DNA from 3 places in the Streptomyces sp. NBC_00104 genome. Region 3 is predicted to be linked to each of the others. Evidence: riboswitches for the same ligand, from Rfam matches in the RefSeq annotation. Region 3 holds a riboswitch; each other region holds the start of a gene.
The links. Region 3 has a riboswitch for thiamine pyrophosphate ahead of OG272_RS35195 (thiamine ABC transporter substrate-binding protein). Riboswitches for the same ligand answer to the same signal wherever they lie in the genome.
Positions count from the first base shown of each region.

Region 1: linked by a shared signal. The riboswitch ahead of thiC (phosphomethylpyrimidine synthase ThiC) and the one ahead of OG272_RS35195 (thiamine ABC transporter substrate-binding protein) in region 3 are both predicted to bind thiamine pyrophosphate.
Region 2: linked by a shared signal. The riboswitch ahead of thiO (glycine oxidase ThiO) and the one ahead of OG272_RS35195 (thiamine ABC transporter substrate-binding protein) in region 3 are both predicted to bind thiamine pyrophosphate.

Region 1 is NZ_CP108215.1:5,613,081-5,623,325, reverse strand. It holds gene OG272_RS24760 (IclR family transcriptional regulator C-terminal domain-containing protein) at 251-976, shown strand; gene OG272_RS24755 (SsgA family sporulation/cell division regulator) at 1,075-1,512, shown strand; gene OG272_RS24750 (YibE/F family protein) at 1,543-3,039, opposite strand; TPP riboswitch at 3,111-3,267, shown strand; gene thiC (phosphomethylpyrimidine synthase ThiC) at 3,260-5,086, shown strand; gene OG272_RS24740 (hypothetical protein) at 5,320-6,198, opposite strand; gene OG272_RS24735 (metallophosphoesterase family protein) at 6,382-7,476, opposite strand; gene OG272_RS24730 (LacI family DNA-binding transcriptional regulator) at 7,675-8,787, opposite strand; gene hisC (histidinol-phosphate transaminase) at 9,200-10,245, shown strand, end outside.
Region 2 is NZ_CP108215.1:2,943,718-2,953,962, forward strand. It holds gene OG272_RS12715 (hypothetical protein) at 1-345, opposite strand, end outside; gene metF (methylenetetrahydrofolate reductase [NAD(P)H]) at 402-1,325, opposite strand; gene thiE (thiamine phosphate synthase) at 1,426-2,070, opposite strand; gene OG272_RS12730 (helix-turn-helix domain-containing protein) at 2,196-2,561, opposite strand; gene OG272_RS12735 (FAD-dependent oxidoreductase) at 2,668-3,894, opposite strand; gene OG272_RS12740 (hypothetical protein) at 3,927-4,310, opposite strand; TPP riboswitch at 4,363-4,474, shown strand; gene thiO (glycine oxidase ThiO) at 4,472-5,647, shown strand; gene thiS (sulfur carrier protein ThiS) at 5,644-5,862, shown strand; gene OG272_RS12755 (thiazole synthase) at 5,867-6,661, shown strand; gene pknB (Stk1 family PASTA domain-containing Ser/Thr kinase) at 6,825-8,741, shown strand; gene OG272_RS12765 (deoxyribonuclease IV) at 9,016-9,906, shown strand; gene OG272_RS12770 (sulfite oxidase-like oxidoreductase) at 9,949-10,245, opposite strand, start outside.
Region 3 is NZ_CP108215.1:7,975,817-7,986,061, forward strand. It holds gene pyrH (UMP kinase) at 1-659, shown strand, start outside; gene frr (ribosome recycling factor) at 815-1,372, shown strand; gene OG272_RS35180 (phosphatidate cytidylyltransferase) at 1,372-2,490, shown strand; gene OG272_RS35185 (hypothetical protein) at 2,596-2,772, shown strand; gene rlmN (23S rRNA (adenine(2503)-C(2))-methyltransferase RlmN) at 2,824-3,930, shown strand; TPP riboswitch at 4,046-4,153, shown strand; gene OG272_RS35195 (thiamine ABC transporter substrate-binding protein) at 4,247-5,332, shown strand; gene OG272_RS35200 (ABC transporter permease) at 5,308-7,005, shown strand; gene OG272_RS35205 (ABC transporter ATP-binding protein) at 7,005-8,039, shown strand; gene OG272_RS35210 (maleylpyruvate isomerase family mycothiol-dependent enzyme) at 8,051-8,905, shown strand; gene OG272_RS35215 (LAETG motif-containing sortase-dependent surface protein) at 8,980-9,678, opposite strand; gene OG272_RS35220 (LOG family protein) at 9,873-10,245, opposite strand, start outside.

The DNA of each region.
Region 1 (10,245 bases), 2.4 Mb from region 3:
ATGTCCCGAACTTCCCGCGCCCCAGACACGGACGCGGCCACCGGCGTCACCGGTCCTGCCGCAGGCGCAGGTGGCGGCATCATCGACCCGTGCACAGCCACCGGCACCACCGGCCCGGACCCAGCCGCGGACCGCCGGGCTCGACCGCCCTGTGCCATCTCATGGGCACGGTCCGACAAGGGGAGCGCGGATCCCGGCCCCGGCGTCGCCGACCGTGTCGGAGGCGAACTCCGGCACTCTGATCGGCTCCGTGCAGCGGGCGATGCGGCTCCTGGAGGCCGTCGCCGAGCGGGAACACGGGGCGCCTGCCAAACAGTTGGCGCGGGACGCCGGGCTCGCGCTCCCCACGGCGTACCACCTGCTCCGCACGCTGGTCCACGATGGCTATCTCCGCCGGGAGAAGGGGCTGTTCTTCCTCGGTGAGGCGGCGGAGCGGCTGAGCAGCAGTGGAGCGCAGCAGAAACGTCGCAGCACGGTGGGCGAGGTCCTGGCGCACTGGCGGGACGCCCTGGGTGTGCCCGTGTACTTCGCGATCTACCGGGACGGCGAGATCGAGGTGAAGTGCGTCGCCGACAGCCCGAACACCCCGGCCGTCGAGGAGTGGGCCGACTTCCGTGAGACGGGTCACGCACACGCCATCGGACAGTGCCTGCTGTCCCAGTTGAGCGATGAGGCCCGCCGTGACCACCTGGATCGTTATCCGGTGCAGTCGCTCACCCCGTACACGGTCCGTGACGACGAGGCGCTGCTCCGGCGCCTGGACCGGATCGGGCGGATGGAGCCGGTCGTCGAGCGGCAGGAGTACGCCCTGGGGACGGTCTGCGCAGCGATTCCCATCACCGTGGGGACCACCGCCGGGACCCTCGCCATCTCGTTGCCGTCGCACCAGGCGGACAGACTGCTGCCCGTCGCCCGTCAGTTGCAGACCGAGATCGGAAAGCTGCTAGGGACACTCGCGATCTCTATCAGCATCTGAAAAATCACTCCTTGTGATCTCTCGTGTACTTTCAGCAAACTTCCAGGGGTGTCAGGCGGATGATTCCTGGCCAGTCGACGAACACGGCGGGGTAGGCGATGCACGAGTCGGTACAGGCAGAGGTCATGATGAGCTTCCTGGTCTCGGAGGAGCTCTCCTTCCGCATTCCGGTGGAGCTGCGTTACGAGACCTGTGATCCCTATGCCGTGCGGCTGACCTTCCACCTGCCCGGTGATGCTCCGGTGACCTGGGCTTTCGGGCGGGAGCTGCTCATCGACGGCGTGGGTCGGCCGTGTGGGGACGGGGACGTCCACATCGCGCCCGCCGATCCGGAGACGTTCGGCGAGGTCCTGATCCGGCTTCAGGTGGGCACCGACCAGGCGATGTTCCGGGTCGGCACGGCGCCGCTGGTGGCCTTCCTGGACCGTACGGACAAGCTCGTGCCGCTGGGGCAGGAGCGTTCCCTCGCCGACTTCGACACGCTGCTCGACGAGGCTCTGGACCGCATCCTGGCGGAGGAGCAGAGCGCGGGGTGAACCGTTACGGCGCCGGGGTGCCGTAACGCTTCAGCGCTTCCGGCGGCGGCCCTTTCCGCCGCGTGCCGGAGCCGGCACGGCCGCCGCTTCCGGGGCCCCCGGGCGGTCGGCCGAGACGACCAGGGCGGCCAGCGCGGTGGTCACGGGCACTGAGGCCACGAGGCCGATGGAGCCGACGAGCGTGCGCACGATCTCCTCGGCGACGAGCTCGCTGTTGGCGACCGTGCCGACACTGCTCTGGGCGATCGAGAAGAGCAGCAGCAGTGGCAGCGCGGCGCCGGCGTAGGCGAGGACCAGGGTGTTGACCACCGACGCGATATGGTCCCGGCCGATCCGGATGCCCGCGCGGTACAGGTCCCGCCAGCCCATCGCCGGGTTGGCCTCGTGCAGCTCCCAGACCGCCGATGTCTGCGTGACCGTCACGTCGTCGAGCACACCCAGCGAGCCGATGATGACGCCCGCGAGCAGCAGACCACTCATGTCGATCGTCGGGTACAGCCCGTGGATCAGGCCGGTGTTGTCGTCCGTGTTGCCGGTCAGATAGGCCCAGCCGATGAATCCGGAACCCAGCAGGCCGATCAGCAGCAGCGAGATCAGGGTGCCGATCACCGCCACGGATGTCCGGGCCGAGAGCCCGTGGCACATGTAGAGAGCGATCAGCATGATGGCGCTCGCCCCGACCACCGCCACCACCAGCGGGTTCGAGCCCTGCAGGATGGCCGGCAGGATGAAGAGGGTCAGCACCAGGAAGCTGATGGCCAGTGCCACCAGGGCCATGAGGCCACGCAGTCGGCCCACCACCACGACGGCGAGCGCGAAGATCCCGGCGAGCAGCGCCATCGGGAACTTCCGGTTCACGTCGGTGACCGAGTACTGCAGGTCCTTGGGCGCGGCGGGCTCGTAGGCGACCACGACCTCCTGGCCCTGCTCCAACTGCCGTGACTGGTCCGGCTGAACGATCTCCGTGAACGTACGGCCCTTGTCGTCGCCCGTATCGACTCGGATCGTGGCCTTCTTGCAGGTGCCGTTCGCCTGCTGCTGGGCGGATGAGCCCTCGGCGGTGGACGTGTCGCCGGTCGGGGGGACACCCGAGGCGTTCACCGACGAGCAGTCGACCTCGTCGACCTTGGTGACGGTGGCCTGCTGCGTCTGCCGGTCGAAGCCCACCCCGGTGCGCTCGTGTGCCGGGGCGCCGCCGGGCCAGAGCACGACGAGGCCCACGACGACCGCGGTCGCGAAGGGGATCAGCACCGCCGCGATGACCTTGCGCAGATGTTGCGAAACGGGCGCGGCGGGGCCATGGCTGTGACTGTGGGAGTGGCCGCCGCCGGAGGACGGGCCTTGGCCATGTCCGTCACCGGGGCCATGACCGCCTCCGGAACCGTATCCATGACCGTCTCCGGGGCCGTGGCCGCCCCCGGAACCGTATCCATGGCCACCGTCGGAGCCGTGCCCATGACCGTTTCCGGGGCCATGGCCGTGGGGTCGCTCGGGGGGCGGAGGCGGGGGCTGCTGCGTCGTGGTCACCGACCGATCATCGCAAGAACGAGCGATGCGCACTGTTCACCGCGCCACATCTGCCGCTAGCGTGGAGGCACCTTTGCACACGCGGGAGCTCGGAGCACCGGGCTGAGAGGGCGCTGACCTCCGCAGACGCGATGTTTCACGTGGAACATCGTCGGGCGGAAATCGCTGCGTCGACCGCTGAACCTGTTACCGGGTAATGCCGGCGTAGGGAGTAGGTCTCATGACCATCGAGGACACACGCACGCCTGCCTCCAGCCAGACAGACGGGGTATCCACCGCGTCCGAGGGCGAAACGAACCAGGGCGAACAGCCTCTGGAGGCCGGGAAGTCCATCGGCTGGCACAAGGCGTACATCGAGGGCTCGCGCCCCGATCTGCGGGTGCCGGTCCGCCAGGTGCACCTCACCAACGGGCAGTCCGTCACCTTGTACGACACCTCCGGCCCGTATACCGATCCGACAACGGAGACCGACGTCAGGCGGGGACTCCTCCCCCTCCGCGAGAACTGGATCATCGCCCGGGGAGACACCGAGGAGTACGCGGGCCGTCCTGTCCGCCCCGAGGACGACGGGGTCAAGCACACCTCGCCGCGTGGCGGGCTGCGCAACCTCGACGCGGTGTTTCCGGGGCGGCCGCGCCAGCCACGCCGTAGCCGTGACGGCCGGGCGGTGACCCAGCTCGCGTACGCACGACGCGGGGAGATCACCCCCGAGATGGAGTACGTGGCCGTACGGGAGAACATCTCGCCGGAGGTCGTCCGCGAGGAGATCGCGGCGGGCAGGGCCGTACTGCCCGCGAACGTCAACCACCCGGAGATCGAGCCGATGATCATCGGCAAGAGGTTCCTGGTGAAGGTCAACGCCAACATCGGCAACTCCGCGGTCACCTCCTCCATCGAGGAGGAGGTCGAGAAGATGACCTGGGCGACCCGGTGGGGCGCCGACACGGTCATGGACCTGTCCACCGGCCGGAACATCCACACCACCCGCGAGTGGGTGCTGCGCAACTCCCCCGTCCCCATCGGCACGGTGCCGCTCTATCAGGCGCTGGAGAAGGTCGACGGCAAGGCCGAGGAGCTGACCTGGGAGATCTACAAGGACACGGTCATCGAGCAGGCCGAACAGGGCGTGGACTACATGACGGTCCACGCGGGCGTGCGCCTCGCGTATGTGCCACTCACCGCGAACCGCAAGACCGGCATCGTCTCGCGCGGCGGCTCGATCATGGCGGCCTGGTGCCTGGCGCACCACAAGGAGTCGTTCCTCTACGAGAACTTCGAGGAACTGTGCGAGATCCTCGCCGCCTACGACGTCACGTACTCCCTCGGTGACGGCCTTCGGCCGGGCTCCATCGCGGACGCCAACGACGAGGCGCAGTTCGCGGAGTTGCGCACGCTCGGGGAACTCAACACGATCGCCAAGAGTTTCCACGTACAGACCATGATCGAGGGCCCGGGACATGTCCCGATGCACAAGATCAAGGAGAACATCGACCTGCAGCAGGAGATCTGCGATGAGGCCCCGTTCTATACGCTCGGCCCGCTGACCACGGACGTCGCGCCGGCGTACGACCACATCACCTCAGGCATAGGTGCCGCGATGATCGCGTGGTGGGGCACAGCGATGCTCTGCTACGTCACGCCCAAGGAGCACCTGGGACTGCCCAATCGTGACGACGTGAAGACCGGCGTCATCACCTACAAGATCGCGGCTCATGCGGCGGACATCGCCAAGGGACATCCGGGCGCACAGGAGTGGGACGACGCGTTGTCGGACGCCCGCTTCGAGTTCCGCTGGGAGGACCAGTTCAACCTGGCCCTCGACCCCGACACGGCTCGTGAGTTCCACGACGAGACGCTCCCGGCCGAGCCGGCCAAGACGGCCCACTTCTGCTCCATGTGCGGACCGAAGTTCTGCTCGATGAAGATCTCCCAGGACATCCGTCGTGAACACGGTGGTTCCCGGTCCGAGATCGAGGCGGGTATGGCCCAGAAGTCCAAGGAGTTCGCGGAGGCGGGGAACCGGGTCTATCTGCCGATGGCGGACTGAGGCGCACCTCCGCCGAAAGCCATGGGCGGCGAAGTGGTCCGGTCGCGGCCGCCACCGCTCGTGCGGCGAACTGCTGCCTGTGCGACGAGCGGTGCTCTTCCGGCCGGTTGCCGGGAGAGCCCGCCGCCGCGGGTTGGGCGGTGCCGTGGGGCCTGTTCCGGCCCGCGGGCCGGGGGCGTGCCAGATGGCCGCCGAAGCCCGGTTGCTTCCGGGTGGCGGCCGCAGCCCGGGTGCTACTCGGGCTGGTGCTCCGGCCCGCCGAAGTCCGGGCTGGAGAAGTCCGGGCTGCTGTAGCTGGGGCGGGAGCCGGCGCCGCCGCTGTCCGGGCTGCTGCTGAAGCTCGGGCGGTTGTAACCGAGGTGGGGCATGCGGCTGGGCCGGGCCGGCTGGTCCGGCTCGCTCAGCACCGCCGGGCCCGGGTTGGCGAGGGCATCGCGGAGGAACGGCAGGATGCCGCGCTCCAGGAGAGCCTCGCACCAGGCTTCCCTGGCCCGGGTCACCTCCTCGTTCAGCTCGCTGCGCGCTCCGTCGTCCAGAAGGGCGGTGGCGTTGTTGCGCAGGGCGGTGAGCAGGAGGCCGATCGCGGCCACGAGGATCGCCGCCGCCGTGACCGCGCCGAAGACCCACCCCGTGGTGAGGAGGGTCTCGGCGATCGCGCGCTCGGGGTCGAGCACCTTCATGACGTACCCCACGAGCAGGAAGAGCACTGCGGCGGTTCCGGCGAGGACGGGAGCGAGCACCGTGGCTATGGCACCGGCGCCCGCGCCGACGGCCTCGGTGACCTCGCCCACGGTGGCGGCGAGTCCCACCGCGGTGCCGTCCGGTTCGCTGGACCCGGACGCCGTCCCCTCACGGGCGGGCGTGGTGGTCGACGGCGGGTTGCGGAATTCGTCGCGGACCTTGACGTAGTACTGGTATTCGGTCGTCGCGGCGGCGGTGATGATCGCCGTGGCGTTGAGAGCCATGGTGCGCAGCTGTTCGCGGTTGAGCCGCTGGAGGCCGGCGGCGAATTCCGGGCGCTGTGGTGCGGAGCGCAGCGCCTCGCCGAGGATCCGCTCGTACTCCTGGCGGTCCTCACTGAGCAGGTGCTGCGGAACGCTGTTCATGTGCATCCCCCGATGCTCCGTAGGGCTTGTGGCTCGGCATGCTGACGAGCCGTCGGGCAGAAACGGAGGGGAGCCTGCTACGGATAAGCCGATGGTAGAGCGGTGACGGCAGGCGGTGACAGGGGGTTTGAAGAAATTGGCCCCTGGCCAGCCAAGTCTTCCGACGGGGGACGCCTGCCCGTTGAAGGCTCAGCTACGCAACGGGAGTTCCTGGACCAGCAGCTTTCCGGCCATGGTCACGCCGCCGTCCATGGCGACGGCCAGACCGTCCGCATACGTGTACGGTCCGTTCACCGAGGGGCCCGAGCGGTCCTCGCCGTCCTCCGAGCCGACCTCGCCCAGGAGGTACGGAATGGGGCTGTGACCATGGACGATGCGAGTGCCACCGTAGGTCTCCAGCAGTGAGCGCACGGCATCGGCGCCGCCCTCGTCGCGGAAGGAGAAGCGCCGGGTGAACTTGCGGAAGAGGTCCCAGACCTCGTCCGGGTCGTTGCGCGTGATCGTCTCGCGGACGGTGTCGTTGACCGCCTCGATGGAGTCGCCGTAGTCGCGGTAGGCCGTGGTGTCGGAGTGCACCAGGAGGTGGCCGTCGACCTCCTCCATGGCGTCCAGGCGGGCCATCCACTGGAGGTGGTGGTCCTGGAGGCGGTCCATGTCGGTCTTCTGGCCGCCGTTGAGGAGCCAGGCGGCCTGGAAGGTGGCGGTGCCCGCGCCGGAGTTGACGGGGGTGTCGCCGAACCGCTTGGCGCCGAGCAGCAGCAGCTCGTGGTTGCCCATGAGGGCCTTGCAGTAGCCCCCTGCTGCGGCGGCCTCGGCGGACAGGCGCATCACGAGATCGATGACGCCGATGCCGTCCGGGCCCCGGTCGGTGAAGTCTCCGAGGAACCAGAGCCGGGCGGTGCCCGCCGACCAGTTGCCCGCGGTGTCGACGAGGCCCTTCTCGCGCAGTGCGGCGAGGAGTTCGTCGAGGTAGCCGTGGACGTCCCCGACGACGAAGAGCGGACCCGGCCGGGCGGAGGACTGCTCGGCCTCCGCGGTCTCCGGGTCGATCACGACCTGGAGCGTGTCACCCCGTTTGATCACCGGAAGGTCCCGCTGGGTCGGGGTGTATCCCTCGGGGTAGCCCTCGGGTTCCTCGGAGGGCCTGGAGGCCTCTCCGGGGTCTGCGGTGTGGCCGTACGGACCGGCCTCGTGGACGTACGCGGGCACGCGGAAATCGCGCACCGTCGGCGTCCGCACCTCGGGTCCCTGACCGGCCCCCTGAGTCATCGACCCCTCCACCACCATCGCCCGCATCTGCACCGCATCGGACTGCCTGGTCGCAGCGGCCCACGGTGTGTGCGCCCATCATAGGAATGCGGATCGCGCCATGTGATGACCCAGGGGTGGTGAAATGGCGCAGGGCCCCAGTTCGCCGCGGTTTTCTCCCGAATTGGGCGGGGCTCTCCCGCCCAATTCCCGTTCGGATCCTCAGCTCGGGCGTCAACCCTCTTCGGGTGATCGTGGCGGGCTGACCGTCGTACGCGGTGGACGCCGCTCGGACGAGGTCCGCACGATCAGCTCCGTCGGTATCACCTGCTCGACCGGTTGGTCCGATTCGACTCCCTCGATGGCGTCGATGAGGAGCTGGACCACCGCCGTGCCGATCCGGCGAGGCTTGAGCGAGAGCGTGGTGATCGGCGGCTCGGTGGTCGCGTACACGGCGGACTCGCTGCAGCAGACGAGCAGCAGGTCCTCGGGGACGCGCAGGCCGTACCGCCGGGCCGCGGCCAGCAGGTCGGTGCCGTTCGGGTCGAAGAGGCCGTAGACCGCGTCCGGGCGGTCCGGCCGGGCCAGCAGCCGGTCGGCGGCGACGGCTCCGGCGCACGGATCGTGCGCCGGGTAGGCCTCGTACACCGGATCCTGGCCCACTCGCTCGCACCAGCGCAGGTACGCGGTGGTGGAGAGATGCGTGTACGTGTCCGTCGTCGTGCCCGTGAGGAGCCCGATCCGCCGTGCTCCCGCGGCGGCCAGGTGGTCGAGGATGCCGAGGACGGCGGCCTCGTGGTCGTTGTCGACCCACGCGGTGACCGGCAGCGAGCCGGCCGGGCGGCCGTCGGAGACCACCGGTAAGCCCTGGCGGACCAGTTCGCTGACGACCGGGTCGTGGTCCGAGGGATCGATGACCACGGTGCCGTCCAGGGCGACGTTCGACCACACGTCGTGCCGCGAGGTCGCGGGGAGGATGACCAGGGCGTAGCCCCGGGCCAGCGCGGCCGAGGTGGCGGCCCGCGCCATTTCCGCGAAGTACGCGAACTCGGTGAAGGTGAAAGGTTCATCCCCGTATGTGGTCACGGTCAGGCCGATGAGGCCTGACTTGCCGGTTCTGAGGGTTCGGGCCGCCGCCGAGGGGCGGTAGCCAAGTCGGTCGGCGACCTCGCGTACATGGCGTCGGGTGGCGTCCGGGAGCCGGCCCTTGCCGTTGAGGGCGTCGGAAACGGTCGTGATGGAGACTCCGGCGGCGGCGGCCACGTCCCGGATGCCCGCCCGGCCCGACCGGGTGCCTCGGCGGGGAGTTTCCGCGCGGCTCACCTGGTGCTTCCCTGCTGCTGTCATGGCGAGCCGATAGTAGGGCTCATGCGGTGGGGTAGTGCGGACGCATATGCACTCGTTGACAGGCACGTTTCTGCAAGGTCATACAGGGGCAAGTGCCTTGGATTGTAAGGGAGTTGAACGATCCAATGGCACTACGTGACTTGTCGGCGCGCATAGGCCTGCCAAGTAGCTGATGTTTCGAAGAGGTCTCAACTCACCTGCACGGGTGATGCGCGCTACGGCGTGAGCCACCGGCGCGTGCGTCCGCGAACGGCACGCCCCCTGATTCGTACCCCTTCGTGTGCTGATGCCCGTGGGGCTGGTGTGACAGCAGAGGTGTGGATGCGGGACGGACGCGGTTGTCCACAGGCCATTCGCAGGGGCGCCGAATCCTCATAAGGTGAGAAGCATTACGTCGACGAGGAGGACTGCGGTGAGCGAGACGAGCCCCAAGCTGCGAGCCGAGCTGGAGGGGATCCCCACCTACAAGCCCGGCAAGCCGGCCGCGGCGAGCGGCCCGGTGGCGTACAAGCTGTCCTCCAACGAGAATCCCTATCCGCCGCTGCCCGGGGTGCTGGAGAGCGTGACCGGGTCGGCCGCGTCCTTCAACCGGTACCCGGACATGGCGTGCACGGGACTGATGAGCGAGCTCGCGGACCGCTTCGCGGTGCCGGTCACGCACCTGGCCACGGGTACCGGCTCGGTCGGTGTCGCCCAGCAGCTGCTGCAGGCGACCTCGGGGCCTGGTGACGAGGTGATCTACGCCTGGCGGTCGTTCGAGGCGTACCCGATCATCACGCAGATCAGCGGCGCGACGTCCGTGCAGGTGCCGTTGACGCCGGGGGACGTGCACGACCTGGACGCGATGGCGGACGCGATCACCGACCGGACCCGGCTGATTTTCGTCTGCAATCCGAACAACCCGACCGGGACGGCCGTCCGCCGGGCCGAGCTGGAGCGGTTCCTCGACCGGGTGCCCGGTGATGTGCTGGTGGTGCTGGACGAGGCGTACCGCGAGTTCGTGCGGGATGCCGAGGTGCCGGACGGCGTCGAGTTCTACCGCGAGCGCCCGAACGTCTGTGTGCTGCGCACCTTCTCCAAGGCATACGGCCTCGCGGGACTCCGGGTGGGCTTCGCGATCGCCCACGAACCGGTGGCGGCCGCCCTGCGCAAGACGGCCGTGCCGTTCGGTGTGAGCCAACTCGCACAGGACGCCGCGGTCGCCTCTCTGCGCGCCGAGGACGAGCTCATCGGCCGGGTCGGTTCGCTGGTCTGCGAGCGGAACCGGGTTGTCGAGACGTTGCGAGCCCAGGGCTGGACGGTTCCGGAGACGCAGGCGAACTTCGTGTGGCTGCGGCTGGGGGAGCGCACGGTCGAGTTCGCCGGTGTGTGCGAGCAGGCCGGTGTCGTCGTGCGGCCGTTCCCGGGCGAGGGTGTGCGCGTGACGATCGGCGAGACCGAGGGGAATGACATCTTCTT
Region 2 (10,245 bases), 5.0 Mb from region 3:
CTCCAGGGTCGGGTCCTGGCGGTCCGGTTCGCCGCGCCGCCGCTTCTTGCCGACCTTGGGGAGCCTGCCGCCCTCCTCGCCCTCACCGGGGCGCGGGCGGACCGCCCAGCCGGCCTCGAAGCCGCGGCGGAACGACAGCGTCACATAGGTCTGCCCGATCGCGAACCCGATCGCGCCCAGCGCGATGACGATCACGTTGGGGATCAGCACACCGAGGACGACTCCGAGGAAACCGGCGAAGGCGAGCAGTCGCCAGCGCAGGCGCGCCTTGTACTGCAGCAGCACCTCACCCAGCAGCCACAACGCGACGACACCGAACGCGATGTAGAGGACCGTCCAGCCCATGTACGCCCCTCTCCCTGTAGCCGCTACGCAGTGTGTCGTACGCGAGTGCGACCGGTCTAGGCCCGTGGTGAATGGTGCAGGCCCAGGTTCTCGTAGATTTCCAGAGTCGCGGTGGAGTTGTTCAGGGTGATGAAGTGAAGTCCGGGGACTCCTTCGTCCAGCAGCCTCGCGCAGAACTCCGTGGCGAACTCGATGCCAATGGAGCGTACAGCGGCCGGATCGTCTTTGGCTGTGACGATCCGCTCTTTCAGGGCGTTCGGGATGGCGGCGTTGCTGAGTTGTGGCAACCGTTCCAGCATCTTCACGCTGGTGACGGGCATGACCTCCGGAATGACAGGGGTTTCACAGCCGGCCGTCGCGACGGCGTCCCTCAGACGCAGGTACGAGTCCGGGTGGAAGAACATCTGGGTGATCGCGTAGTCGGCGCCGGCCCGGCACTTGTCGACGAAGCGCGCCACGTCGCTGTCCCAGTCCGGGGAACGCGGGTGCATCTCCGGGAAGGCCGCGACGCCTACGCAGAAGTCGCCCGATTCCTTGATGAGCTGGACGAGTTCGGCGGCGTAGGTCAGGCCCTGCGGATGCGCGACCCACTCGGCCGTGGGGTCGCCGGGCGGGTCGCCGCGGACCGCGAGGATGTTGCGGATCCCGGCGTCCGCGAACTGGCCGATGATGTTGCGCAGCTCGGCGATGGAGTGGCTGACCGCGGTGAGGTGGGCGACCGGGGTGAGGGTGGTGTCGGCGGCGATCTGCTCGGTCGCCTTCACCGTGCCGGCCCGGGTGGAGCCGCCCGCGCCGTACGTCACGGAGACGAAGCTGGGGGCGACCGCCTCGATCCTGCGGAGGGCGTTCCACAGGTTCCGCTCGCCCTTCGCCGTCTTGGGCGCCCAGAACTCGAAGGAGTACGTGGTCTTGCCCGTGGCGAGCATGTCACGCACGGTGCGTGCGTGGTCAGTCCGGGTAGAAGCGGTTCCTAGGGCCATACCGGCAGGTTAGTCAGGTCGGGGTCGTCCCCCAACCAGAGGCGGGGGTTTTGTCCGTTTTGCCGACCTGTTGTCCACGCCTTGGACAGCCGTGGACCCACTACAGGGCGCGCAGACGCTTGGCGAACTCCGCCGCGGCGGAGGCGGGGTCGTCGGCCTCCGTGATCGCCCGGACGACGACGGCCCGGCGGGCGCCCGCCTCGACGACCTCGTCGAGGTTGCCGAGGTCGATGCCGCCGATGGCGAACCAGGGGCGGTCGGTGCCGAGGGCGGCGGTGTACCGCACGAGGTCCAGGCCGGGGGCGTGACGGCCGGGCTTGGTGGGGGTGGGCCAGCAGGGGCCGGTGCAGAAGTAGTCCACGCCCTCCTGGACGGCCGCGGCGGCGGCCTCCTCCTCGGCGTGGGTGGAGCGGCCCATCAGGACACCCGCACCGAGGATGGCGCGGGCGGCGGGGACGGGAAGGTCGCCCTGGCCGAGGTGCAGCATGTCCGCGCCGATGGCGTGCGCCACGTCCGCGCGGTCGTTGACGGCCAGCAGCTTGCCGTGCCGGCGGCACGCGTCCGCGAAGACCTGGAGGTGCTCCAGCTCCTCGGCGGCCTCCATGCCCTTGTCGCGCAGCTGCACGATGTCCACGCCGCCGCTCAGGACCGCGTCCAGGAACTGGGGCAGATCGCCCTGTCGCCTGCGGGCGTCCGTGCAGAGGTAGAGCCGGGCGTCGGCGAGCTGTGCGGCGGCGTCGGGCATGCGTGTGTCCCCCGTTGGCGGTGCGTTGTCGGTGCGGCGTGCGGGAGCCAGGGCCCTCGCGGGCCCGGCTCCCGTACGCCGTACAGGCGGCTGCGTCAGATTTTCGGGTGTTTCCGGTGTTCGGGTCAGACGGCGAGCGCCTGGGCGCGGCGCTTCACCTCCGTGCCGCGATTCTCGCTCAGGGCCTGGGCCGGGGTTCCGGGCAGGCTCGGGTCCGGAGTGAAGAGCCACTCCAGCATCTCTTCGTCGGTGAAGCCGTCGTCCCTCAGCAGGGTCAGGGTGCCGGACAGGCCCTTGACCACCTTGTCCCCGTCGATGAAGGCGGCGGGGACGTGCAGCGCGCGGTTCTCACCACGGCGTACGGCGATGAGCTGGCCTTCCTTCACCAGCTGCCGCACGCGGGTCACCTCGACGTCCAGCATCTCTGCGATGTCGGGGAGGGTCAGCCACGCGGGGACGAGAGCATCGATCTTTGCGTCAATCTCGGTCACGTCTCCAAGACTGCCATCTGGGACTGACAGTGGGTAGCCGAGCCCCTCCGACGGGGGCCGACAGGGGGGTGGGGAGTACGCCGGGCGGCGGTGAAAAACGCCTGCGCTACGCCGTCGCCGCCTTCAGGGGCCTGGCCGGGTCCTCCAGCAGCTCCGGGTCCATCGGGGTGCCCGCCTCGATCAGGCGGCGGCCCTGAGCCAGGTCGCGGGGCCGGCCCACGGCGAGCAGGCCGACCAGCCGGCGCTCGCGGAGCCAGCACACCGACCAGGCGGTGCCGGTGGGGTCGCCGCGCCGGACCATGGTGTCGGCGGAGGCGTGGTCGCCCGCGTACTGGACGAAGCGGCCGAACTGTTCGGACCAGAAGTAGGGGACGGGGTCGTAGGGCTCGGGGGTCTCGCCGACGATGTTCGCGGCGACCGTGCGAGGGCCCTGGAGGGCGTTGTCCCAATGGTGGACGAGGAGGCGACGGCCGTACCTGGCCGAGGGGAAGGAGGCGCAGTCGCCGACCGCGTAGACGTCCGGCGCGGAGGTGCGCAGGTGGTCGTCGGCCACCACCTCGCCGTGTGCGCCGAGCTCGATGCCCGAGCCCTTCAGCCAGACCGTCGCCGGGCGGGCGCCGATCCCCACGACGACCGCGCCGGCCGGCACCCGGGTGCCGTCGTCCAGGACGACCGTCCCGGGCTCGACGCGCTCCACGCGCGCGTGGGTGCGCAGCGTGGTCCCGCTGTCGGCGTACCAGGCGGCCATCGGCGCGGCCACCTCCGCCGGCAGGGCGCCCGCGAGCGGGCGGTCGGCCGCCTCGACGACCGTCACCGCGCAGCCCGCCTCGCGCGCGGCCGTGGCGAACTCGGCGCCGATCCAGCCCGCGCCCACGACCACGATGTCGTGCTGCCGGGCCAGTACGGGCCGCAGCCGCTCGGCGTCGTCCAGGGTCCGCAGGAGATGCACCCCGGGCACTCCCTCGGCGCCCGGCAGCCGGATCGGTTCCGCGCCGGTCGCGAGGACGAGGAGGTCGTACGGGACGGGCCCGGCGGCCGTGTCGAGTTCGTGGTCGGCGGGGCGCAGGCCCGACACCTCGCGGCCCAGCCGGAGTTCGATGCCGAGCGCCTCGAAGTCGACGTCGAAGGCGGAGCCCTCGGCCTTGCCGAGCAGCACGGCCTTGGAGAGCGGCGGCCGGTCGTACGGCTGGTGCGGCTCGGCGCCGATCAGTGTCACGTCGCCGGTGAAGCCCTGTTCGCGCAGGGCGACCGCGGTCTGCACCCCGGCCATGCCCGCGCCCACGACGACCACGCGCCGCGCCGACCCGCCCCTTTGCTGCGTCTGCTCGCTCACCTGATCACCATAGACAACTGACGTTCGGTCAGTCAGCGGGTGGGTCGGCGGTCGCTTTCCGTGAGCCGCCCCACGGTCTCGTCGACCTGCTCCACCACGCTCGTCCCGCTGCCCGGTCGCGACTCCCACTCCCAGGTCTCCTCCAGGCGGACCCGCCCGTCGGGGAGCTCGGAGACCTGGGACACACAGTGCCCGGACGCGGTGGTCCCGTCGGTCTTCAGCTGCACGTACCGGAAGTCCAGCCGGTCCCCCGCGCGCGTGCCCACGAGGTGACCGCGTACGACGTCGCCGCCCGCGTACTCGGCCCAGATCTCGCCGTCCTTCTCGTGGTACGCGAACCGGGTGCGGGTGCCCACCTGACCTGGGGCTTGGTCCGCGACGGGGGCGAGGACGAGACCGTCGAGCGAGCGGGGCATGAGCGGAGGCTCCCTTACTGGGACGATCGGCGAGGGCTAGGGTGGGCCACCGTAGAGCACTCGCGGGAGCCCGGACGCACCGGGCTGAGAGGGAGGCTGGCGGCCTCCGACCGTACGAACCTGATCCGGGTCATGCCGGCGAAGGGAGGGGCTGGACGCCCATGTCGCGTACGCACACGTCAGACGTCCTCGTCGTGGGGGGCGGAATCATCGGGCTCGTCACGGCGTGGCGGGCCGCGCAGCGCGGGTTCGCCACGGCCGTGGTCGATCCCGAGCCCGGCGGCGGGGCGGCCCGGGTGGCGGCCGGGATGCTCGCCGCGGTCACCGAACTGCACTACGGCGAGCAGACACTGCTGGGGCTCAACCTGGAGTCCGCGCGCCGCTACCCGGACTTCGCGGCCGAGCTGACGGAGGAGACCGGTCTCGACCTCGGTTACCGCCGCTCCGGCACGCTCGCGGTCGCGCTCGACGCCGACGACCGCGCCCATCTGCGCGAACTGCACGCCCTGCAGCGCCGGTCGGGCCTGGAGTCGGAGTGGCTGAGCGGACGTGAGTGCCGCCGTCTGGAGCCGATGCTCGCGCCGGGCGTGCGCGGCGGACTGCGGGTCGACGGGGACCACCAGATCGACCCGAGGCGGCTCTCCGGGGCCCTCGTCGCGGCCTGCGTGCGCGCCGGGGTGGTGTTCCACCGGGCCTGGGCCGACGAGCTGTCGGTGGTGCGGGAGCGGGCCGCCGGGGTCCGGACCGGCGACGGTGACCAGGTGGCGGCCGGGCAGGTCGTCCTCGCCGCGGGCAGCCTCAGCGGGCGGCTCGCCGGGGTCCCGGAGGAGGTGCTGCCGCCGGTGCGGCCGGTGAAGGGGCAGGTGCTGCGGCTGACCGTGCCGAAGCCGTACGCGCCCTTCCTGAGCCGTACCGTGCGGGCCGTGGTGCGTGGCAGTCACGTCTACCTGGTGCCCCGCGAGAACGGCGAACTCGTCGTCGGCGCGACCAGCGAGGAGCAGGGCTGGGACACCACGGTGACCGCCGGCGGGGTGTACGAACTGCTGCGGGACGCCCATGAACTCGTCCCCGGGATCACCGAACTCCCGCTCACCGAGACCCGCGCGGGCCTGCGCCCCGCCTCCCCCGACAACGCGCCCCTCCTCGGCCCGACCGGGCTCGACGGCCTGCTCCTCGCCACCGGCCACTACCGCAACGGGGTGCTCCTCACCCCGGTGACCGGCGACGTCCTGGCCCATGTGCTGACCACCGGTGAACTGCCGGAGGAGGCCCGTGACTTCACGCCGCTGCGGTTCCGCGCCGGCGCGGCCCGCGAACTCCTGGAGCAGCCCGTATGAACACCACCGGGACGCTGACCGTCCTCGTCAACGGGGAGCGGCGGCAGATCGCTCCCGGCACGGCCCTCGACGCGCTCGTGCGGACGCTGACCGCGTCCCCCGCCGGTGTCGCCGCCGCGCTCAACGAAACCGTCGTCCCGCGCGCGCGGTGGACGACCACCGCCCTCTGCGAGGGGGACCGTGTCGAGGTCCTCACCGCCGTCCAAGGAGGCTGATCCCATGGCAGACGACCCCTTCGTCCTCGGCGGCACGACCTACTCGTCCCGCCTGATCATGGGCACGGGCGGCGCGTCCAGCCTGGACGTCCTGGAGCGCGCTCTGGTGGCCTCCGGCACGGAACTGACGACGGTGGCGATGCGTCGCGTGAACGCGTCCGTGCACGGCTCGGTCCTGTCGGTGCTCGACAGGCTCGGCATCCGGGTCCTGCCCAACACGGCCGGCTGCTTCACCGCGGGCGAGGCCGTGCTGACGGCCCGCCTCGCACGCGAGGCGCTGGGTACGTCCCTGGTCAAGCTGGAGGTCATCGCCGACGAGCGCACGCTGCTGCCCGATCCGATCGAACTGCTCGACGCCGCCGAGACGCTCGTCGACGACGGTTTCACCGTGCTGCCGTACACGAACGACGATCCCGTCCTCGCGCGGAAACTGGAGGACGTGGGCTGCGCCGCGATCATGCCGCTCGGGTCGCCCATCGGGTCCGGGCTCGGCATCCGCAACCCGCACAACTTCCAGCTGATCGTCGAGCACGCGCGGGTGCCGGTGATCCTCGACGCGGGCGCCGGTACGGCGTCGGACGTCGCGCTCGCGATGGAGCTGGGGTGCGCCGGTGTCATGCTCGCCTCCGCCGTGACCCGGGCCCAGGAACCGGTCCTCATGGCCGAGGGCATGCGGCACGCGGTGGAGGCGGGTCGGCTGGCCCACCGCGCGGGCCGCATCCCCCGCCGCCACTTCGCGGAGGCGTCGTCACCGGGCGAGGGACTGGCGCGGCTGGATCCGGAGCGCCCGGCGTTCTGAGTCGAACCTCACGCCACTCCACTCTCACTCGAACAACCGAACGAGCTCGGCCGAACACCCGCCTGTCACAGCCCTCCGATCTCGGTCACAGCTCTGCTGCAGTACGTCTCGCGTGCCACGGAACCTTAGGGGCCCGTCAGCGGCGGCTCGTACACTCACCTGCGTGGACACGACCCTTCAGGACCCGCTTGTCGGCCATGTGCTCGACGGCCGGTATCGAGTCGAGGCGCGGATCGCGGTCGGCGGGATGGCCACGGTCTACAGGACCGTGGACACCCGCCTCGACCGCGTGCTCGCGCTCAAGGTGATGCATCCGACGCTGGCCGCGGACCGGACGTTCGTCGAGCGGTTCATCCGTGAGGCCAAGTCGGTGGCACGGCTGTCCCACCCGAACGTGGTGGGGGTCTACGACCAGGGCACCGACGGCTCGTACGTCTACCTCGCGATGGAGTACGTCGCCGGCTGCACCCTCCGTGACGTGCTGCGCGAGCGCGGGGCGCTGCAGCCCCGGGCGGCGCTGGACATCCTGGAGCCGGTGCTCGCCGCGCTGGGCGCCGCGCACCGCGCCGGGTTCGTGCACCGGGACATGAAGCCGGAGAACGTGCTGATAGGGGACGACGGCCGGGTCAAGGTCGCCGACTTCGGGCTCGTACGGGCCGTGGACACCGTCACCAGCACCACCGGCACCGTCCTCGGCACCGTCTCCTACCTCGCCCCCGAGCAGCTGGAGCACGGCACGACCGACACCCGCGTCGACGTGTACGCGTGCGGCGTGATGCTCTACGAGATGCTCACCGGCGGCAAGCCGCACTCCGGGGACTCCCCCGCGCAGGTGCTCTACCACGCGCTGCACGACGACGTGCCGCCGCCGTCGGCCCTCGTACCGGGGCTGGCGTACCAGCTGGACGAGCTGGTCGCGTCGGCGACCGCCCGCAATCCGGAGCTGCGGCCGTACGACGCCGTAGCGCTGCTCGCGCAGACACTGGAGGCTCGGGCCGGGCTGAGCGGCGAGCAGCTGGACGCGGTGCCGCCGCAGGCGACGGCCGACGGCCACGACAGCGCCGAGGACCGGACCAGCGTGATCCCGCGCTCGCTGTCCGTGTCGCGGTCGGTGGCCACGGACCCCGACCAGCTGAACCGTACGAGCCGGTTCGCGTCGCCTCCGCCGCCGCCCCGGCGCACCCGCAACTCCCCCGCGCCCCGGCGTGGACTGTGGGCGGTCGTCGTGGCCGTGCTGCTCGTCCTCGGTGTGGGCGGGGGTGTCTGGTACATCAACTCCGGCCAGTTCACGCAGGTCCCGGCCGTGCTGCAGCAGAGCCGGGCGGACGCGACGAAGCGGCTCGAAGGCGCCGGCCTGGAGGTCGAGGTCAAGCAGGCGTTCAGTGACACCGTCAAGCGCGGCAGAGTGATCAGCACCGACCCGGCGCCCGGGGAGCGGATCCGGGACAACGAGACGGTGACGGTGACGCTCTCCAAGGGCCCGGAGACCGTGAAGGTGCCCGATCTGAAGGGCTACCGGCTGGACCTCGCGAAGACCCGGCTGAACGGCGCCGGGCTCGAACCGGGCCTGGTGACGCGGGAGTTCAGCGACGAGGTCATCCGGGGCCAGGTGATCAGCACCCAGCCGGGCTCCGGCACCGAGGTCTCCTCGGGCTCGGCCGTCAGGATCGTGGTCAGCCGGGGCGCCCCGGTGGAGGTGCCCGAGCTGTCCGGTGCCTCGGTCGAGGACGCCAGGGCCGAGCTGGAGGAGGCGGGCCTCAAGGTGAAGATCGCCTCGAAGCAGGTCAACTCCGAGTTCGAGAAGGGGCTCGTGGCCGAGCAGTCGCCGGGCGCGGGCAAGCAGGTCGGCACGGGCGACACCGTCACCCTCACGATCTCCAAGGGGCCCGTCATGGTCGAGGTCCCGGACGTCGTGGGCGACAGCGTCGACGAGGCGACCCGGAAACTGCGGGCCGCCGGCTTCGAGGTCGAGGAGGACCGGGGCCTGCTCGGGCTCTTCGGCGACGAGGTCAGGAGCCAGTCGGTGGACGGCGGCGACACCGCGGCCAAGGGCTCGAAGATCACGATCGAGATCCGCTGACGGAAGCCGGCCGTTCGGGACCGGCGGACCGGCGGACCGGCGGACCGGCGGACCGGGGCAGGCTGTCGGCCCGGCCGACCACGGTCGGCCGGGCGGGAGTTGCAGAGGTGTGAGTCGTCAGGGGCGGGAGTCGTCAGAGGCGTGAGCCGTCAAGGGCGGGAGTCGTCAGAGGCGGGAGTCGTCAGAGGCGGGAGTCGTCAGAGGCGGGGGTGCCGGGCGGCGGCTGTCGAAGCCGCCGGTCGAATGCCCCCGGCCGCATGACACCCTTGGTGCCGTGAGCACTCAGCAGTCGCCCGACCTCCCCGGACCGTCCCGCAACCCCGTCGGCGGTCATGTCCCCGTCGCCGGTGGTCTGAACTCCGTCGGGCTGACGTACGCCCGTGATCTGAAGGCCGAGACGGTTCAGGTCTTCGTCGCCAATCCGCGCGGCTGGGCGACGCCTGCCGGGAATCCCCGGCAGGACGAGGAGTTCCGGGCCGCCTGTGCCGAGGAGTCGATCCCCGCGTACGTGCACGCGCCGTACCTGATCAACTTCGGGTCGCACACCGAGGCGACGGCGGAGAAGTCCGTGGAGTCGATGCGGCACTCGCTGCGCCGGGGCCGGGAGATCGGCGCGCTCGGGGTGGTCGTGCACACGGGGAGCGCGACCGGCGGACGGGACCGGTCGGTGGCGCTGAAGCAGGTGCGCGAGTATCTGCTGCCGCTGCTGGACGAGTTGACCCACGACGACGACCCGTATCTGCTCCTGGAGTCCACGGCGGGCCAGGGGGCCTCCCTCTGTTCACGCACCTGGGACTTCGGGCCGTACTTCGAGGCGCTGGACGCCCACCCGAAGCTCGGCGTCTGCCTGGACACCTGCCACATCTTCGCGGCGGGGCACGACCTGACCGGGCCCAGCGGGATGCACCGGACGCTGGACCTGCTGGTGGACACCGTCGGCGAGGGCCGGCTGAAGCTGATCCACGCCAACGACTCCAAGGACGTGGTCGGCGCCCACAAGGACCGCCACGAGAACATCGGGTCCGGTCACATCGGCGAGGACCCGTTCCGCGCCCTGATGACCCACCCCGCGACCGCGGGCGTTCCCCTGATCATCGAGACACCGGGCGGCAAGGAGGGCCACGCCGCGGACGTGGAACGCCTGAAGAAGCTCAGGGACGGCTGACGCCGCCGACGCCGGATCAGCGGGTGGGCCGACCGAGCGGGATCAGAGCTCGGGCCCGTCGCCCGGCTCCTCCTGGTAGGAGTAGCGCTGTTCCTGCCAGGGGTCGCCGATGTTGTGGTAGCCGCGTTCCTCCCAGAAGCCGCGGCGGTCGGCGGTCATGTACTCGATGCCGCGGACCCATTTCGGGCCCTTCCAGGCGTACAGGTGGGGGACGACGAGGCGGAGGGGGAAGCCGTGTTCGGCGGTGAGGAGTTCGCCGTCCTTGTGCGTGGCGAAGATCGCGCGGTCGTCCGCGAAGTCGGCGAGGCGGAGATTGGAGCTGAAGCCGTACTCCGCCCA
Region 3 (10,245 bases):
TCGACCCGGACGTGGTGCACGCCATCGCCCGGGAGATCGCGGCCGTCGTACGCGACGGAGCAGAGATCGCCGTCGTCATCGGCGGCGGCAACTTCTTCCGCGGCGCCGAACTCCAGCAGCGCGGCATGGACCGGGCCCGCTCCGACTACATGGGCATGCTCGGCACGGTCATGAACTGCCTCGCCCTCCAGGACTTCCTGGAGAAGGAGGGCATCGACAGCCGCGTCCAGACCGCCATCACCATGGGCCAGGTCGCCGAGCCGTACATCCCGCTCCGCGCCGTGCGCCACCTGGAGAAGGGCCGTGTGGTCATCTTCGGCGCCGGTATGGGCATGCCGTACTTCTCCACCGACACCACCGCCGCCCAGCGCGCTCTGGAGATCGACGCCGAGGCGCTGCTGATGGGCAAGAACGGCGTGGACGGGGTCTACGACTCCGACCCCAAGACCAACCCGGACGCGGTCAGGTTCGACTCCCTCGGCTACGGCGAGGTCATCACCCGCGAGCTCAAGGTCGCCGACGCCACCGCGATCACGCTCTGCCGTGACAACAAGCTCCCGATCCTCGTGTTCGAGCTTCTCAAGGAGGGCAATATCGCGCGGGCCGTCAAGGGTGAGAAGATCGGCACTCTCGTGGGTGATCAGGGAAGCCGGGCCTGACCGGGTCCTTCCCCTGCCCGGGGGACGGAGCCTGACCAAGGGATGGACAATGTCCTGCCGGTCCGGAACCGTGCAGGAACAAGACGCGACGCAGCCGGCCGCCGACCAGACCAAGTACAGCTGCCGGGCCTACTCAAGACACGCAGGAGCAAGTGGTGATCGAAGAGACCCTCCTCGAGGCCGAGGAGAAGATGGAGAAGGCCGTCGTGGTCGCCAAGGACGACTTCGCCGCGATCCGCACCGGTCGTGCGCACCCGGCGATGTTCAACAAGATCGTGGCCGACTACTACGGTGCGCTGACGCCGATCAACCAGCTGGCCTCGTTCTCGGTGCCGGAGCCGCGCATGGCCGTGGTGACCCCGTTCGACAAGACCGCCCTGCGCAACATCGAGCAGGCGATCCGCGACTCCGACCTGGGCGTCAACCCGAGCAACGACGGCAACATCATCCGAGTGGTGTTCCCCGAGCTGACCGAGGAGCGCCGCCGCGACTACATCAAGGTCGCGAAGAGCAAGGCGGAGGACTCCAAGGTGTCCATCCGCTCGGTCCGCCGTAAGGCCAAAGACGCGATCGACAAGCTCGTCAAGGACGGCGAGGTCGGCGAGGACGAGGGCCGTCGTGCGGAGAAGGAGCTCGACGACACCACCGCGAAGTACGTCGCCCAGGTGGACGAGCTGCTCAAGCACAAGGAAGCGGAGCTCCTCGAGGTCTGATGAACGACTCTTCCTGGGGGGCGCCGTCACAAGCCGGGTACTGGGCGCCGACCGACCGGGGACCTGTCCAGGGGCATGCCCCGGCGGGTCCCCCGTACGATGCGCCTGAGGCCCAGCAGACTCGCCCCATGCCCATCGTGCCCGACGTACCCGCGCATGGCGGGGACCAGGACGACGACCGGGGGGCCGCTCGGCAGGCCGGTCCCCCGTTCCGCGACGAGACGCCGTCGGCGCACCCCTACGGGGAGGCGCCGCAGAAGCCGGAGCCCATGCCCGACGCCCCGCAGCCCGCCCCGCAGAAGAAGAGCGCGGGCCGTGACCTCGGCGCCGCCATAGGGGTCGGCGTCGGGCTCGGCGTGGTCATCGTCGCGTCGCTGTTCATCGTCAAGGCGGCCTTCGTCGGCGTGATAGCGGTGGCCGTGGTGGTCGGGCTGTGGGAGCTCACCTCGCGCCTGCAGGAACGCAAGGGCATCAAGGCGCCCCTCGTTCCGCTCGCGGTCGGCGGGGCCGCCATGGTCGTCGCCGGGTACGTGCGCGGGCCCGAGGGCGCGTGGGTGGCCATGGCGCTCACCGCGCTCGCCGTCCTTGTCTGGCGGATGACGGAACCGCCGGACAACTACCTCAAGGACGTCACCGCGGGGGTCTTCGCGGCCTTCTACGTGCCGTTCCTGGCCACGTTCGTCGCGCTCATGCTGACCGCCGACGACGGGCCGCAGCGGGTTCTGGTGTTCCTGTTGCTGACCGTCGTCAGTGACACGGGCGCGTATGCCGTCGGCTGGCGGTTCGGCACGCACAAGCTCGCGCCGCGCATCAGCCCCGGCAAGACCCGTGAGGGACTGCTCGGCGCGATCGCCTTCGCCATGGTCGCCGGCGCGCTGCTCATGCAGTTCGTCATCGACGGCGGTGCGTGGTGGCAGGGCCTGCTCCTCGGTCTCGCCGTCGCCGCCAGCGCCACGCTCGGCGACCTCGGCGAGTCCATGATCAAGCGGGACCTCGGCATCAAGGACATGGGCACGCTCCTGCCGGGCCACGGCGGCATCATGGACCGCCTGGACTCCCTCCTCCCGACCGCCCCGGTGGTCTGGCTGCTGCTGGTGCTGTTCGTGGGCTCCGGCTGACAGACGCGTTGATGGTGTCGTGGGCCCCCGTCCGGTTCGCCGGGGTGGGGGCCCCTTTCCGTGGTCCTTCGGACGGTCGGGCGGGAGTCGATAGAGTCCGCGTTCATGGGGAGAGCACGGGTGGGCGAGGACGGCAGGTACCACGGTGATCTGCCCTGCCGGTGGTGCGAGACGCTGATCGACCAGGCGGGCCGACGCAGACCGCGCCTGTACTGCCGTATGTCCCATCGCTGGAAGAACTACGGCGCGTGGATCGTGGGCGTGGTCGGCGGAATCCTCTGACCTCTCGACCGGCTCGGGTCACACGATTCGATCTGCGACACTGGGAGGGTTATGCCTGCACCCGGAGAACTCACATTCGTCGCCCCCCGCGGAGCCAAGAAGCCGCCGCGGCATCTTGCTGATCTTTCGCCTGTGGAGCGTAAGGAGGCTGTTGCCGCGATCGGGGAGAAGCCGTTTCGCGCCAAGCAGCTCTCGCAGCACTACTTCGCGCGGTACGCGCACGACCCGGAGCAGTGGACCGACATCCCCGCGGGCGCGCGTACGAAGCTTCAGGAGGCGTTGCTTCCGGAGCTGATGACGGTCGTGCGGCATCTGTCGACCGACCAGGAGACCACGCGCAAGACGCTGTGGCGGCTGTTCGACGGGACGCTCGTCGAGTCGGTGCTGATGCGGTACCCGGACCGGGTCACCATGTGCATCAGTTCGCAGGCCGGGTGCGGGATGAACTGTCCCTTCTGCGCGACCGGGCAGGCCGGGCTCGACCGGAATCTGTCGACCGCCGAGATCGTCCATCAGATCGTCGACGGGATGCGGGCGCTCAGGGACGGCGAGATCCCCGGTGGGCCCGCGCGGCTGTCCAACATCGTCTTCATGGGGATGGGGGAGCCGCTCGCCAACTACAACCGGGTCGTGGGGGCCATCCGCCGCCTCACCGATCCGGAGCCGGACGGGCTCGGGCTCTCGCAGCGCGGGATCACCGTGTCGACGGTCGGGCTCGTGCCCGCCATCCATCGGTTCTCCGACGAAGGGTTCAAGTGCCGGCTCGCCATCTCGCTGCACGCGCCCGACGACGAGCTGCGCGACACGCTCGTACCGGTGAACACGCGGTGGAAGGTGCGCGAGGTCCTGGACGCAGGCTGGGAGTACGCGGCCAGGTCCGGGCGGCGGCTGTCGATCGAGTACGCGCTCATCCGGGACATCAACGACCAGGCGTGGCGCGGTGACCGGCTGGGCCGGCTGCTCAAGGGCAAGCCGGTGCACGTGAACCTGATTCCGCTGAACCCGACACCGGGGTCCAAGTGGACGGCCTCCCGGCCCGAGGACGAGAAGGCGTTCGTCGAGGCCATCGCGGCCCACGGCGTGCCGGTGACCGTCCGGGACACCCGGGGGCAGGAGATCGACGGGGCGTGCGGTCAGCTGGCGGCCACCGAAAGGTAGGCGGCCACCGAAAGGTAGAGCGACCGGTGGCGTGACCTGGCGCGACGGACGGTCGTGGCCACCGGCGGGAGTCGGAATCCGGCCACGGGGTACGCTGACCTCCGTACACATCTTCATATTCCGACAGGGGAGCGCCACAGCGCTGAGAGTGCGGCAAGCGGGCCGCAGACCCTCTGAACCTCGCCCAGGTCATTCTGGGTAGGAAGTTCGGTCTTCACTCAAGCTGTTGCGCCCTGCCCGGGAGCCGGAGGAACCTCCGACGGTCCCCGGGCAGGGCCGCGTCTCTTCCTGGTCACGCCCAGGAGGAATCGATTCAGTGCACATCACCAAGAAGGCAACGGTTCTGGTCGTAGGGCTGGGCCTCGTCACGCTGTCCGCGTGCGGGTCGTCCGGATCGGGCGGCAGCGGCAGCGGGGCCGACTCCAAGACCGTCACCCTCGTCAGCCACGGCTCCTTCGCCTACTCGAAGGACGTGCTGAAGGCGTTCGAGAAGGAGTCCGGGTACAAGGTCAAGGTCCTCAAGAGCGGGGACGCGGGGCAGGCCGTCAACCAGGCGATCCTGACCAAGGACAACCCGCAGGGCGACGTCTTCTTCGGCGTCGACAACACGCTGCTGTCCCGCGCGCTCGACAACGGACTCTTCCAGCCGTACGAGGCGAAGGGGCTCGACAAGGTCGGCGCCGAGTACCAGCTCGACCAGGACGAGCATCGGGTCACGCCCATCGACTCCGGTGACATCTGCGTCAACTACGACAAGGCGTACTTCGAGAAGAACAAGATCGCGCCGCCTCGGTCGTTCGACGATCTGATCAAGCCCGAGTACAAGGACCTCCTCGTCACCGAGAACGCCTCCACCTCCTCGCCGGGGCTCGGGTTCGTCCTCGGTACGGCCGCCGAGTACGGCGACGACGGCTGGGAGGGCTACTGGGAGAAGCTCAAGGCCAATGGCGTGAAGGTCGTCGACGGCTGGGAGCAGGCGTACTACCAGGAGTTCTCCGGGTCGACGGACGGCAAGAAGGCCGGCGGCGACCGGCCGCTCGTCGTGTCGTACGCCTCCTCGCCGCCCGCCGAGGTCGTCTACGCGGACCCGAAGCCGAAGACCGCGCCCACCGGGGTCGCGACCGGCACCTGCTTCCGGCAGATCGAGTTCGCGGGGCTGCTGAGCAACGCGAATAACGCCGAGGGCGGCAAGGCGCTGATCGACTTCCTGATCTCGAAGGAGTTCCAGGAGGACATGCCGCTCAACATGTTCGTGTACCCGGTGGTCGAGGGGGCGTCCGTGCCCGCCGAGTTCACCGAGTACGGGCCCGCGGCGAAGGACCCCGAGACCATGGCGCCGGAGAAGATCGCCGAGAACCGTGACCAGTGGGTCAAGTCGTGGACCTCGCTCGTACTGAAGTAACCGAAGCGACCAAGGAGGCCGTGGCCGCACCGCGTGGACCCCGTCGGTCGGGGAGCGCGGCGCGGCTCGGGCTCATGGTGCTGCCCGTCGCCTTCTTCGGGGTCTTCTTCGCCTATCCCGTCGCCGCGATCGTCGTCCGGGGGCTGAAGGCCGACGGGACCTGGGACCTCGGGCGGATCGGGGAGGTGCTCGCGGACTCCGGGATCCGGCACGTGCTGTGGTTCACCACCTGGCAGGCGCTGGTCTCGACCGCGCTCACGCTGCTGATCGCGCTCCCCGGCGCGTATGTGTTCGCGCGCTTCGATTTCAGGGGCAAGGACATTCTGCGGGCGGTCGTGACCGTGCCCTTCGTGCTGCCGACCGTGGTCGTCGGCACGGCGTTCCTGGCGCTGGTCGGGCGCGGCGGACTCTTCGACGAGCTGTGGGGCGTAAGGCTGGACACCACGGTGTGGGCGATTCTGCTCGCGCATGTGTTCTTCAACTACGCGGTCGTGGTACGGACCGTCGGCGGGCTGTGGGCGCAGCTCGACCCGGGGCAGGAGGAGGCGGCGCGGATGCTCGGGGCGTCGCCGCTCGCGGCTTGGCGGAGGGTCACGCTTCCGGCGCTCGCACCCGCCGTGGCCGCCGCGGCGCTGATGGTCTTCCTCTTCACCTTCACCTCCTTCGGTGTGGTGCAGATCCTCGGTGGGCCGACCTTCTCGACGCTCGAAGTGGAGATCTACCGGCAGACCTCGGAGATCTTCGACCTCGCGACGGCCGCCGTGCTGACACTCGTGCAGTTCGTCGCGGTCGGGTGCATCCTCGCCGTGCACGCGTGGACCGTACGGCGACGGGAGACCGCCCTGCGGCTGGTGGACGCGTCACTCACCTCCCGACGTCCTCGTGGGGCGGGGCAGTGGGCGCTCCTGGGCGGGGTCCTCGCCACCGTCGTCGTGCTGATCCTGCTGCCGCTGGGCGTGCTGGTGGAGCGGTCGCTCGACGCGCCCGGCTTCGGCTACTACAAGGCGCTGACCAGTGACGACAGCGGGATCTTCCTGGTGGCGCCGATCGAGGCGGTCGGCAACTCGCTCACGTACGCGCTCGCCGCGACCGCCATCGCCCTGGTCATCGGAGGGCTCGCCGCCGCCGCGCTCACCCGGCGGGCCGGCCGTCTCGTCCGTGGCTTCGACGCGCTGCTGATGCTGCCGCTCGGGGTGTCCGCGGTGACCGTCGGCTTCGGCTTCCTGATCGCGCTGGACGAGCCGCCGCTCGACCTGCGGTCGTCGTGGATCCTGGTGCCGCTCGCCCAGGCCCTGGTCGGCGTCCCCTTCGTCGTACGGATCATGCTGCCCGTGCTGCGCGCGGTGGACGAACGGCTGCGGGAGGCGGCGGCCGTGCTCGGGGCGTCGCCGTGGCGGGTGTGGCGTGAGGTCGATCTGCCGATGGTGCGGCGGGCGCTGCTGGTCGCGGCCGGGTTCGCCTTCGCCGTGTCGCTCGGGGAGTTCGGGGCGACCGTGTTCATCGCGCGCGCCGACAACCCGACACTGCCCGTCGCGGTGGCACGGCTGCTCGGGCGCCCCGGGGACCTCAACTACGGCCAGGCGATGGCCCTTTCGACGATTCTGATGGTGGTGTGCGCGGGCGCCCTGCTGGTGTTGGAGCGCCTCCGCCCCGATCGCACGGGGGAGTTCTGATGTTGCTCAGGCTTGAGGACGCGACCGTACGGTTCGACGGGCGGCCCGTGCTCGACGCGGTCGGTCTGGAGGTCGCCGAACACGAGGTCGTGTGTGTGCTGGGGCCCAGTGGCAGCGGCAAGTCGACGCTGCTGCGGGTGGTCGCGGGTCTCCAACCGCTCGACGCCGGGCGGGTGTTGCTCGGCGGACGGGACCAGCGGGGCGTGCCCGCCCACAAGCGCGGTGTCGGCCTGATGTTCCAGGACCACCAGCTGTTCCCGCAGCGGGACGTGGCCGGCAATGTCGCCTTCGGGCCCCGCATGCACGGCGCGGCGAAGGACGAACGTGCCGTACGGGTACGGGAGTTGCTGGAGCTGGTCGGGTTGCCCGGGGCCGCGCGCCGACGGGTCGGGGAGTTGTCCGGCGGTGAGCAGCAGCGGGTGGCGCTGGCCCGCGCCCTCGCTCCGCGCCCCCGGCTGCTCATGCTGGACGAGCCCCTCGGCCAGCTGGACCGCTCGTTGCGGGAGCGGCTGGTCGTCGAACTCCGGGAGCTGTTCGGGGAGTTGGGGACGACCGTGCTGGCGGTCACGCACGATCAGGGGGAGGCCTTCGCGCTGGCCGACCGGGTCGTGGTGATGCGGGACGGGCGGATCGCCCAGTCCGGTACGCCTCTTGAGGTGTGGCAGCGGCCGGTGGACGAGTTCGTGGCCCGTTTCCTCGGTTTCGACAACGTGGTCGACGCGACCGTGACGGGGGCGATCGCGGCCACGGCGTGGGGCAAGGTGCCGGTGCCCGAGGGCGCGCCGCAGGGGGCGTGCGCGCTGCTCGTGCGGCCCGCCGGCGTACGACTGGTCGACGTGGCCGACGGGCTTCGCTGCACCGTGGCCGCGCGTACCTTCCGGGGCACCCATGTCGCCGTGCACCTCCAGCCCGGGGGCGCGCCGCGTCTGGAGGCGGCGTGCGCGCTGCGGGACGCGCCGGAGCCCGGGGCCGAGGTCGGCGTGAGCTTCGACGCGACCGAAATCGTCGTGCTGGGAGCCGGTCCCGCCGCATAAGGTGCGGCACCATGGCGATAGGTACGCGAGAACCCCAGGCCCGGCATGACCGCTACTGCGCCGAGATCGAGCTTCAGGTACGGCGGTTGAGGGACATCGTGACCTCGGGAGCCGATCTGTCGGCGACCGTGCCGACCTGCCCCGACTGGTCGCTGGAACAGCTACTGAGGCACACCGGCGGCGCCATGCGCTGGGTCGAACTGAACGTACGGACCTGGTCGGAGGAAGAGGTGCCCGAGGCGGACGTCCCGCTGTGCGAGGGCCCGGAGAAGCAGGGGGACCCGGTCGCGCTGGACGCCTGGCTCGCGGAGACCGGCGAGATGACCGTGGCCACGCTGCGCGAGGCGGGGCCCGAGGCGCCGGTGTGGTCATGGGGCTGGGAGCACAGTGCGGGGTTCTGGGCCCGCCGGATGGCCCATGAGCAGGTCATTCACGGGGCCGATGCCGCGCTCACCGTCGGGCGGCCGGTCGAGGTGGCGCCGGAGATCGCCGCCGACGCGATCGACGAGTGGCTGGAGATCGTCGAGTTCGTGCAGCGGACCATGCCGCACGACGCGGCGGCCGAACTGCGCGGCCCGGGACGGACCATCCATCTCCATGCCACGGACACGTCCGCGGAGGTGAACGTCGAGCGACGCGAGGAGGGGGTCCCCTCGCCCGAAGAGTGGGGGAGGGTGGTCGAGCTGACCGAGGACGGCGTGCGCCGGCGCCGTGGCCACGAGGAGGCGACGGTCGCGCTGCGCGGGCCGCTCACCGAGGTGCTGCTCGCCTTCTATCGCCGACTGCCGCCGGACGGTGGCGAGTTGGAGGTGTTGGGCGACCGCGGGCTGCTGGACTTCTGGCTGGAGCGGGCGACGTTCGGGTGAGTGCGAGGCAGTGCCCGGCGTGTGGCCCGTACCCTCGGTGAGAGGTACGGGCCACAGCCCTGAGGCAGCGGCGATCAGCGTGTGGAGGCCCCACGCCGCCGCATGCTGTAGTACACGGCACCTGCGCCGAGGGCGACCAGGGCCGCCGCGGCACCGGCGATCGTGCCGGTGTTGGAGTCGCCACCGGTCTCGGCGAGGTCGGAGTCACCCTCGGGGGAGGGGGCGTTGTTGTCGTTCGAGCCGACGGGCGTGGTGCCCTCGGAGGCGGACGGGGTGGGGGACGTCTTGGTCTTGGACGGCTTGCCCTTGTCCTTGTCCTTGTTCTCCGCGGGCTTCTTCGGGTTCTTCGAGTTGGCCGGCGGGGTGACCGTCTCCGCCGTGCAGGCCTCGGCGGGGGCGACCAGGATCGGCAGGTCGTCGTCGACGTACTTGTCCGCCGTGACGTGGATGCGGTACTCGGCGTTCGGCTCCCATTCCTCCTCGAAGGTGACGGTGACACCCTCGGCGGTGGAGTTCTCGATGGTCCTGCTGCCGACCTGGCGCAGGTCGGCCCCGTTGTTCTCCAGGTAGACGGAGATCTCGGCCTTGACGCCCAGGGGGTCCACATCGGTCACACGGATGACGCCCTTGTCACCGTCGCACCCGGCGACGGCGGAGAAGTCCTTGATGCTGCAGGCCATGGCGTTGCCCGCGGCGCCGAACACGAGTGCGGCGGACGCGAAAGCAACACCGACATAGCGCGAAGTCCGCGCGGTACGGGGAGATATGGACACTTTTGCCCTTCACGGGAAGCACAGGGGAGTGGGGGGTGACGGAGGGCCGCCGGAGGAGCGGCTTCCCCATGTGCCTCACAGGTTTATAAGTGCGCCATAAGCACTGTCAATCCGAAGAAGTGTTTGGGCGGTTGGCTTTGCCCATTGATGAACCGTCCGCAGGTTTGACGCGTGTTCAGCAACGCGCGTAGCTCTCACCCTCCCAGACGCGCCAAGGCCTCCGGGGCCTCCTCGATGCGGTCCACCAGGGCTATCCGGGCCTCCATCGAACGGCCCCGCGCCAGCGACCGGAGCAGTGGCCAGGTCGGCAGTCTCTCCGTCCAGTGGGCGCGGTCGACGAGAACCATGGGGGTCGGTTCACCGCGCGACTCGTAGTAGTTGGGGGTCGCGTTGTCGAAGATCTCCTGGACGGTTCCGGCCGCGCCCGGCAGGAAGACGACGCCCGTGTCGCAGCGGGCCAGGAGACCGTCCTCGCGGGTGGCGTTGGCGAAGTACTTCGCGATGTGCGAGGCGAACGGGTTCGGCGGCTCGTGGCCGTAGAACCAGGTGGGGATGCCGACGGAGGTG